DNA from 2 places in the Priestia sp. JSM ZJ58 genome. Region 2 is predicted to be linked to the other one. Evidence: predicted binding sites of a transcription regulator. Region 2 holds the regulator's gene; the other holds the start of a gene.
What was found. Region 2 encodes Rex, which represses fermentation and respiration genes when NADH is low (regulators of the CRP and FNR family bind a similar motif). Its sites were predicted from a motif close to TTGTGAAATATTTCACAA; they were not measured.
Positions count from the first base shown of each region.

Region 1: nirB (nitrite reductase large subunit NirB) is a predicted target of Rex. The motif match lies at 2,114-2,131, and genes of this name have one in related genera.

Region 1 is NZ_JBISEM010000001.1:3,598,310-3,602,528, reverse strand. It holds gene ACH6EI_RS18760 (sigma-70 family RNA polymerase sigma factor) at 55-546, opposite strand; gene ACH6EI_RS18755 (SGNH/GDSL hydrolase family protein) at 998-1,744, shown strand; gene nirB (nitrite reductase large subunit NirB) at 2,358-4,219, shown strand, end outside.
Region 2 is NZ_JBISEM010000012.1:4,686-8,904, reverse strand. It holds gene groES (co-chaperone GroES) at 1-4, opposite strand, end outside; gene ACH6EI_RS27275 (CPBP family intramembrane glutamic endopeptidase) at 304-1,032, shown strand; gene ACH6EI_RS27270 (YdiK family protein) at 1,029-1,256, shown strand; gene tatC (twin-arginine translocase subunit TatC) at 1,283-2,038, opposite strand; gene tatA (twin-arginine translocase TatA/TatE family subunit) at 2,054-2,239, opposite strand; gene ACH6EI_RS27255 (redox-sensing transcriptional repressor Rex) at 2,293-2,931, opposite strand; gene ACH6EI_RS27250 (ABC-F family ATP-binding cassette domain-containing protein) at 3,390-4,219, shown strand, end outside.

The sequences.
Region 1 (4,219 bases), on a different contig from region 2:
TGGACTACACATATAAACGGAAGGAGGAAGCTTATGGTAAGCTTCCTCCTTTTCTTACTCTTGAAGAAGCGAGGCCTTTAGCTTTTTGCGAGCTGATTTTCCCCAGTTTTTAACGGCTCCCGTGGAGACTCCGTATTTGTATGCAATATCTTTATACGAGTAGCCTTCTAGCAGATGTTCGATTACATAGATTTTTTCTCTCCCCGTTAAGTGTTCGATATGCTGCTTGATGATTTCACTTTCTAGCGGAACGGGAAGAGCGAGATCTTCGTTCAGTGAAAGCAGGTTCTGCTCAGCTGGTGTTTCCCGTTCTTCGTATAAAATGGTGCCTTTTAAATGAGAAAGAATCGTACCGCGCACGGTTGTGTAGGCATAAGCGGAAAAAGAGCCTTTGCTTTCGTCAAATTTTTGATACGCTCTCCATAAACCAATTAACGCAATTTGATAATATTCGTCGTAGTCTTTGTAAATATGAAATTTTTTAATCATCGACACAATTAATGGATGAAAAGATGAAGCGATTTGATCAAACGAGCTTTTTTGCATGTAGCAATCCTTTTTCAAAAACGCGTTTTTGCTGTATTCCGCCGGTATCTCTACTGTACAAGGGGGAGATCACATGTGCGAATGAGCGTACATTATGTTTTCTTTTTAAGAAACGTGACGTAATTTCCCCGGAAACTTCACGTTTCGCTAGGAAATATGCGAAGTATACGTGTATTTGTAGAGATTTTACGTACGAAAGGTCCCCCATTCCAATTTCTACTAATCTATAATTATTTCTATATCTATTATCGATGTAGCAACTCTACCATCACGGAAGAGCGGTGATGGTAGAGTTGCTAGACCTATCCGGATGAGACCCTCCCTTGCGGGCTAGTCTCATCCGGATAGGTGAACCTTTGAGGGTATATTCGCAGGAGCTACTAATTTTGCGTTCTTCTTTATGAAAGCAAGTTGCTGAGATTGTAAGAAGAATGTGTAAAGGGGAGATTGAATGAAGGCGATGGTTGGGGTAAATGTGGCGGCGGCTGTTTTGTGCGGGGCGGTGATGTATGCGGGGACGCAGCACTGGCAGGAGCAAACGGAAGCGCAGGCAAGTGAAGTAAAAACTGCTGTTGTACATAAAGAAAAACAGTTTTCCGATGTATTTGCTTATACAAAAAATCTTCCAGACTTTATCACAAAGCAAATCCAATCATCTATCGCAAATAAAAAACCTTTGACTCTTGTAATTGCCACATCTGCAAAGGAAGCAGGGTGGCCTCAGCAGTTAAAAAAAGAGCTAGCAGCTACATATGGAAGTGATGTATTTACGGTTAAAACCCTTTCATATGGTAACGGGACAACGGATGAGCTTTTATCCTCACATATTGCCGATCAAATTAATCAACTTCAGCCAAACATTATTCTGTTTGAAGCACCTCTTAAAAATGACTATCAGCACCTTACGTTAGATGAAACGCTTGAAAATACAGACAAACTGATTCATCAGCTCAAAGACTTGAAAAAAACCCTTATGATTCAGCCGTCACAGCCCTATATTTCACAAACGGAGTCCTATGAAGAAGGGGTAGAAGCGATCAGGGGAGTCTCAGAAGCAAACTGGGTATATTATATGAATCACTCGCTCATTTGGCCGTTTCATTTAGGAGAGTATATAAATAAAGACAGCGGCAATTTAATGAAAAAAGGGAATGAAGTGTGGGGAGAGTATGTTGTGAATTGGTTTACAGGAAAATAAAAGACAAGCCCTGTTTCAAAAGAAATAGGGCTTGTTTTTTTACAATTTTGCTAGATTGTGGCTTTTTCTCGTTTTATAGTAGTAGCTTTTTGTATCTTTACACTTATAAAGCTTAAATCCAAAAAACTCTAAAGGAGTCCAAACCTTCTTGATGTTTACGAGTGGCATGCTCATTCTCCGTTCTGTTCTTAATAAAGGTTTTTTCTTATTCATTATAAAGAATAGGAGGGAGATAGTAAATACTATAAAGAACAGTTTATTTTTTAAAAATTCTTTATAAAGAACTTTTGAGATTTTTATTTTTTACTTATCAACATTTAGGAGTGATTTTTATCATAGCTCAGGTTATTTCTTTTTGTTACATTAACGTTGTGAAAAACATCACAAAATAAAATGCAAAGGATGATCCAAATTAAAACGTAATTAGAGCACTTATTTTTTTTTGCTTGCTGTTAAAGCAATGGAATCGCATACATATCATAACAGTGTTAGATAACCTGACACATAAGTTGAACGATTCAGAAAATTCATATATCTTAAATATATCTTTAAAGATGCATATAAAATATATCTTTGAAACAAGCAGGTATAGACGCCAGGGGAGGAATGGAAGATGCAAAAAAAGAAACTCGTATTGATTGGAAATGGAATGGCTGGAGTTCGAGCGATTGAAGAAGTATTGAAGGTTTCAAGCGAAGCGTTTGAAATTACGATTTTCGGAAGCGAGCCGCATCCGAACTATAATCGTATTTTACTGTCAAAAGTGCTGCAAGGGGATACAAATGTTGAAGACATTACGTTAAACGATTGGAACTGGTATCCAGAAAACAATATTACATTATATACGAACGAAACGGTTACGAGTATCGATTCAGTAAAAAAAGAAGTAGCGACAAACAGCGGCAGAGTAGAATCGTATGATGAGTTGATTTTAGCAACGGGCTCTCTTCCTTTTATTCTTCCGATTCCAGGGTCTGATAAAAAAGGAGTTACGGCTTTTCGAGATATAAAAGACACGGATGAAATGCTGCAGGCATCTCAGCAGTATAAAAAAGCAGCGGTTATTGGAGGCGGACTGCTTGGATTAGAAGCGGCGCGCGGACTGTTAAATCTAGGGATGGATGTATCTGTGATTCATTTAGCTCCGTATCTAATGGAACGTCAGCTCGATCCAACAGCGGGCAAATTGCTTCAAAACGAATTAGAAAAACAAGGCATGAAGTTTTTGCTTGAAAAGCAAACGGCGGAAATCGTCGGAGATGAGCGAGTTGAAGGATTATCTTTTAAAGACGGGACGTTTTTAGAAGCTGATTTGGTCGTGATGGCAGTCGGAATTAAACCAAATGTCCAGCTTGCAAAAGCAGCGGGACTTAATGTAAACCGAGGAATTATCGTGGATGATTATATGCAAACGGATATTCCAAACATCTACGCGGTTGGAGAATGTGCAGAGCATAGAGGAATGGTATACGGATTAGTGGCACCTTTGTATGAACAAGGAAAAGCATTAGCCAAAGCAATTTGCGGGGCAGAAAAAGTGCCTTATGAAGGGTCAGTTTTATCCACGCAGCTAAAAGTATCAGGTGTTGAAGTGTTTTCGGCAGGCGACTTCACGGAAGATGAAGAGAAAAAAGCGATCAAAGTGTTTGATGAACAAGACGGCATTTATAAAAAACTTGTTTTGCGAGGCAATCAAATTGTAGGAGCCGTTCTTTTTGGAGACAGCAGCGACGGAAATCGACTGTTTTCAATGATTCAAAAGCAAGAAGACGTATCGGATGTCGCAAAAGTGTCGATTTTACAGCCATCTGGCGGTAACGCGGGTGAAAGCTTAGTAGCAAGCGTGAGTGCGGATGATATTATTTGCGGCTGTAACGGCGTAACAAAAGGTACGATTGTGGAAGCTATCCAAAAACAAGGATGCTCATCGGTTGATGAAATCAAAGCTTGTACAAGTGCCTCTCGCTCCTGCGGAGGATGTAAACCGCTTGTAGCGGAAGTGCTTCAGCATACGCTTGGCGCTGACTTTGACGCTACGGCTCAAAAAGAAGCGATTTGCGGCTGTACGACTTTGTCACGAGATGAAGTTGTCGAAGAAATCAAAGCAAAGGGACTTTCGCATACGCGTGAAGTGATGAATGTGCTCGGATGGAATAATGAAGAAGGCTGTTCAAAATGCCGCCCGGCGCTAAACTATTATTTAGGTATGGTGAATCCAACCGGATACGTTGATGAACGCGAATCACGATTTGTGAATGAACGCATGCACGCGAATATTCAAAAAGACGGCACGTATTCTGTTGTTCCTCGCATGTACGGAGGCGTCACAAATGCAGAAGATTTACGAAAAATTGCAGATGTTGTTGATAAATATGAAATTCCACTTGTAAAAGTGACGGGTGGTCAGCGTCTTGATTTGTTTGGTGTCAAAAAAGAAGATTTGCCTAGCGTATGGGAAGAGTTAGATATGCCTTC
Region 2 (4,219 bases):
ACAAGTGAAACAACCTCCTCAAATAATATGTTTGCATTTTTATTAGCACTCAACCTCAACGAGTGCTAACACAATTATTATATTAAAACAAAGTGGGTTTTTTTTGCAAGTATTAAACAAAAAAAATTTAAAATTTACGACAACTACATATAATAGTCTTAGATTTCGACGATTTTGAGAAATAAAGCATTCTTTTCTCTGTTCAATAATATGTATGTTACAATACGAGCAAGAAGAAATTACTAACTTTACAGTACTTCTTCGACATATATACATAAAAACCTTTTAAAGGAGTATAGAAGATTGGAAAAACGTTATTGGTATGTTATCCTCACCTACATCCTTATGCAGTTTTCAGGAGTTGTTGGTATACCGCTGTTAAAATTAACAGGAATATTTGATGACTATCCAGTTCGAACAGCGAATGTCATGCTTTTGACTTATTGGACTATCATTAGCTTTATCCTTGGTTTACTTATTGTCTTACTGCTGCTGCGCCGTGACATGTCCATGCGTATAGAACATGCTGGAAAAACGATTGCTGTTGTCTGGTCAGTCCTTGGGGTGTTTCTCGCTATGGCTGGTCAAGCTGTAGCAGGTATGATTGAGCACGCTCTTGGCATTACCCAAGTATCTGAAAACACACAAAATATTGTTAATCTTGTTAAAGCAACGCCTTTCCTTATTGTCGTTACGTCTGTTATTGGACCAATACTAGAAGAGATTATTTTCCGAAAGATTATTTTTGGTTCTCTTCACAAACGATACAATTTCTTTATCTCTGCATTTATTAGTTCCCTTATTTTCGCTGCGGTACACTGGGATTTTAAACATTTACTTGTGTATACAGCTATGGGATTTGTATTTGCATTCCTTTATGCAAGGACGAGACTAATTGTTGTACCTATTATTGCTCATGTTTTGATGAATACAATTGTTATTTTATCTCAAACTATTTTTGCAGATAAAATTATAGAAATGCAAAAACAAGCAGAACAAATGCAGTTCATTTTTGGAGGCATGTTTTTATGAAGAATATCCCTTTAACACGAGGGTTTATTTATATTATTATGGGGATTTTATTCACCTACTTGGCAATTCAAAATGCCCAGGAAACCGTCTGGAATTTCCCCACAATCTTATTTGCACTCGTAGCCGCATTCGATTTCAGGTTTGCGGTTCGCATCTTTATCTTGCACTACAAAATTAAAAAATTGCAGCAGCAATATAAAAATCAAGATGATTCATCCAAATAAAAAAACCACTGTTTCAGTGGTTTTTTTTACATACTAACATCTTCTCTTTCTTGCTCTGCCCTTGCCTTTAACACTTTGCGATACGAAATGCGGGAAATAATGATGCTGATTTCATACAAAATTAAGAGCGGCACTGTCACCATCATGTGCGAGAGCAATTCCGGTGGTGTAATAAGTGCGGCAATAACTAGCAGTACGAAATAGGCATATTTTCGAATTTGAGATAAAAACATAGGCGTTATAATTCCTAAACGCGTCAAAAACATAACGACGACAGGAAGCTGAAACAACAAGCCAAAAGGCAGTGTGAGCTGCATTAAAAAAGAAAAGTATTCATTAATGCCAATCACTTGGTTTACATTCAGCTCATCAGAAACGCGCGTCATAAAATCAACGACAAATGGAAACAACACAAAATAAGAAAAAGAGACACCGCCAATAAAGAGAAAAATGGAAACAGGAATATATCCAAGCGTTACCTTACGCTCTTTTTCATATAAACCAGGACTAATAAATGCCCAAAGTTGATACAGTGCAACAGGAGCTGCAAGTACACAGCCGATAATAACAGCAAATTGCATATAAATCTTAACTGGATCTGTTAACCGAAATGCATTCATCGTTAAATTCTTTGCCTCATCAGCATGCTGTAAATAGACAATAACCTTATCCGCTATAAAAAAGCCGCCAATTGTGGCAATCACAAAGAAAAATAAAACAATTAAAATGCGTTTTCGCAGCTCTCCTATATGATCATATATTGACATTTCTTGTTCGGTCATACTATGATCACCCTTTTACTCTTTGTCATCTACTTGACGCTGTTTATCTTTTTCACGATCTTCTGATGCACCGCTAGCGGCATGCTTAAACTCTCTAAGCGTTTGGCCCACTGATCTTCCTAGCTCCGGTAACCGTTTCGGTCCAAAAATAAGCAGTGCTACAATCGCAATAATAATCCAACTGCCTGCTCCAATCCCCATATTCCCACTCTCCTTATTAATTTAGACTTAAGGAAATCGTAACACAGTCCGCCTTATTCAACAGGATAATTTTTCAAAAAGTAGACGAGCGACTGTAATTCTACAGCAAGATCAATATGATGGAGTCGAATCTCATCCGGTACGTTTAAGCGTGCAGGAGTAAAGTTTAAAATTCCTTTAATTCCGCAACTCACTAAACGATCAGTAATTTGCTGAGCAACAGTGGCAGGAACGGTTAAAATCGCTACTGAGATGTCATCACTCATATAATCTTCCAATTGGTCAAGATGATAAACCGGCACGTCGCCTACTTTCGTACCTACTTTATCTTCTATCACATCAAAAGCGCACTCAATTTTGGTGTTATTATTTTTAATAAAATTATAATTTAAAAAGGCCGTTCCTAGATTCCCTACGCCAATCAGTGCTACTTTCGTTACTTCATCTTGGTCTAACGTTTTACGGAAAAATGTAAGTAAATAATTCACATTGTAGCCGTATCCCTTTTTTCCTAATGCACCAAAGTAAGAAAAGTCCCGACGAATAGTAGCAGAATCCACTTTCACTGCCTCACTTAACTCCGCTGACGACACACGCTGTTTACCAGAAGCATGCAAATTTTTCAAAAAACGATAATAAAGCGGCAATCGTTTAGCCGTTGCTTGTGGTATTTTTAATTGTTCAGTGTTCACGTTGTACCCCCTCAGTTCATGTATGTCATTGCTAACATTTTCAAGTCATATTGCATTACCTTTCACAAAGCATCAACCGCTTTGAGGTAGCGCTTCCAATTCTCTCTCTTTTCTCTTGTTTTATATATACTCCGCTTCACACCTCGACGGCTTTTGTCTATTCAGCACTCCTTAAAGTCGGTATGTAGAACGAAGCAATTAGCCCTTCAAAGAATCGGTTTGTTAGTCATGACGGATTTTTTACATCCATCATAGATAAGTTCAGAGATGCACTTATCTCTTATTTTAACATAGTATCCTGTATAAAATGTGCAGGGGAAATCATTTTATTTCATGAATCAAAACATTCGCTTCATCATTTGTCCTTGTCCCTCTACAAATTACAAACGCTTGTAGGAAGAACTTGTAGTTGAAAATATGTTAAAATACACTATGGATATACTACTAGAGGTGAAAAAATGATTATTCTACAATTGAACGGTATTACAAAATACTATGGGGCAGAACCCATTTTATCGAATATAAAGTTAGAAGTACAATCAAAAGACCGCATTGCCCTAGTGGGACGAAACGGTGCTGGTAAATCAACTTTATTAAAAATTATTGCTGAGCAGCTTTCCTATGACAGCGGAGAAATTATTAAACCTAAGGGTGTTTCCATTGATTATATGGGACAAGATACAGTTCTTGAGTCAACACTCTCCATATGGGAAGAAATGATGACTGTCTTTGCTCCATTAAAGAAGATGGAAAAAGAATTACGTACGCTTGAAACGAAGATGGGTGATCCAGACATTTTTAATGATTCAGTTCAATACGAAAAACTAACCAAAGAGTATGATCAGCTTCAAGTAACGTTTAAAGATTTAGGCGGCTATCAATATGAAGCGGATACACGATCTATTCTTCACGGTTTCCGTTTTTCAAACTTTGACTACAGCACCCCTATTTCCTCCTTAAGCGGTGGACAAAAAACGCGCCTGGCTCTTGCAAAACTGCTTTTAACAAAGCCTGATTTGCTTATTCTGGATGAGCCTACCAACCACTTAGATATTGAAACTTTAGCATGGCTGGAACAGTTTCTGCAAGGGTATGAAGGAGCTATTTTAATCGTTTCACATGATCGTTACTTCCTTGATAAAGTCGTAAATCAAGTGTATGAAGTCGTACAAAAAACAACGGTGAAGTACACGGGCAACTACTCTAAATACCTTGTACAAAAAGCAGAGCGATATGAAAAAGAGTTGCGTCAGTACGAAAAGCAGCAAGATGAAGTCGCAAAGCTGAA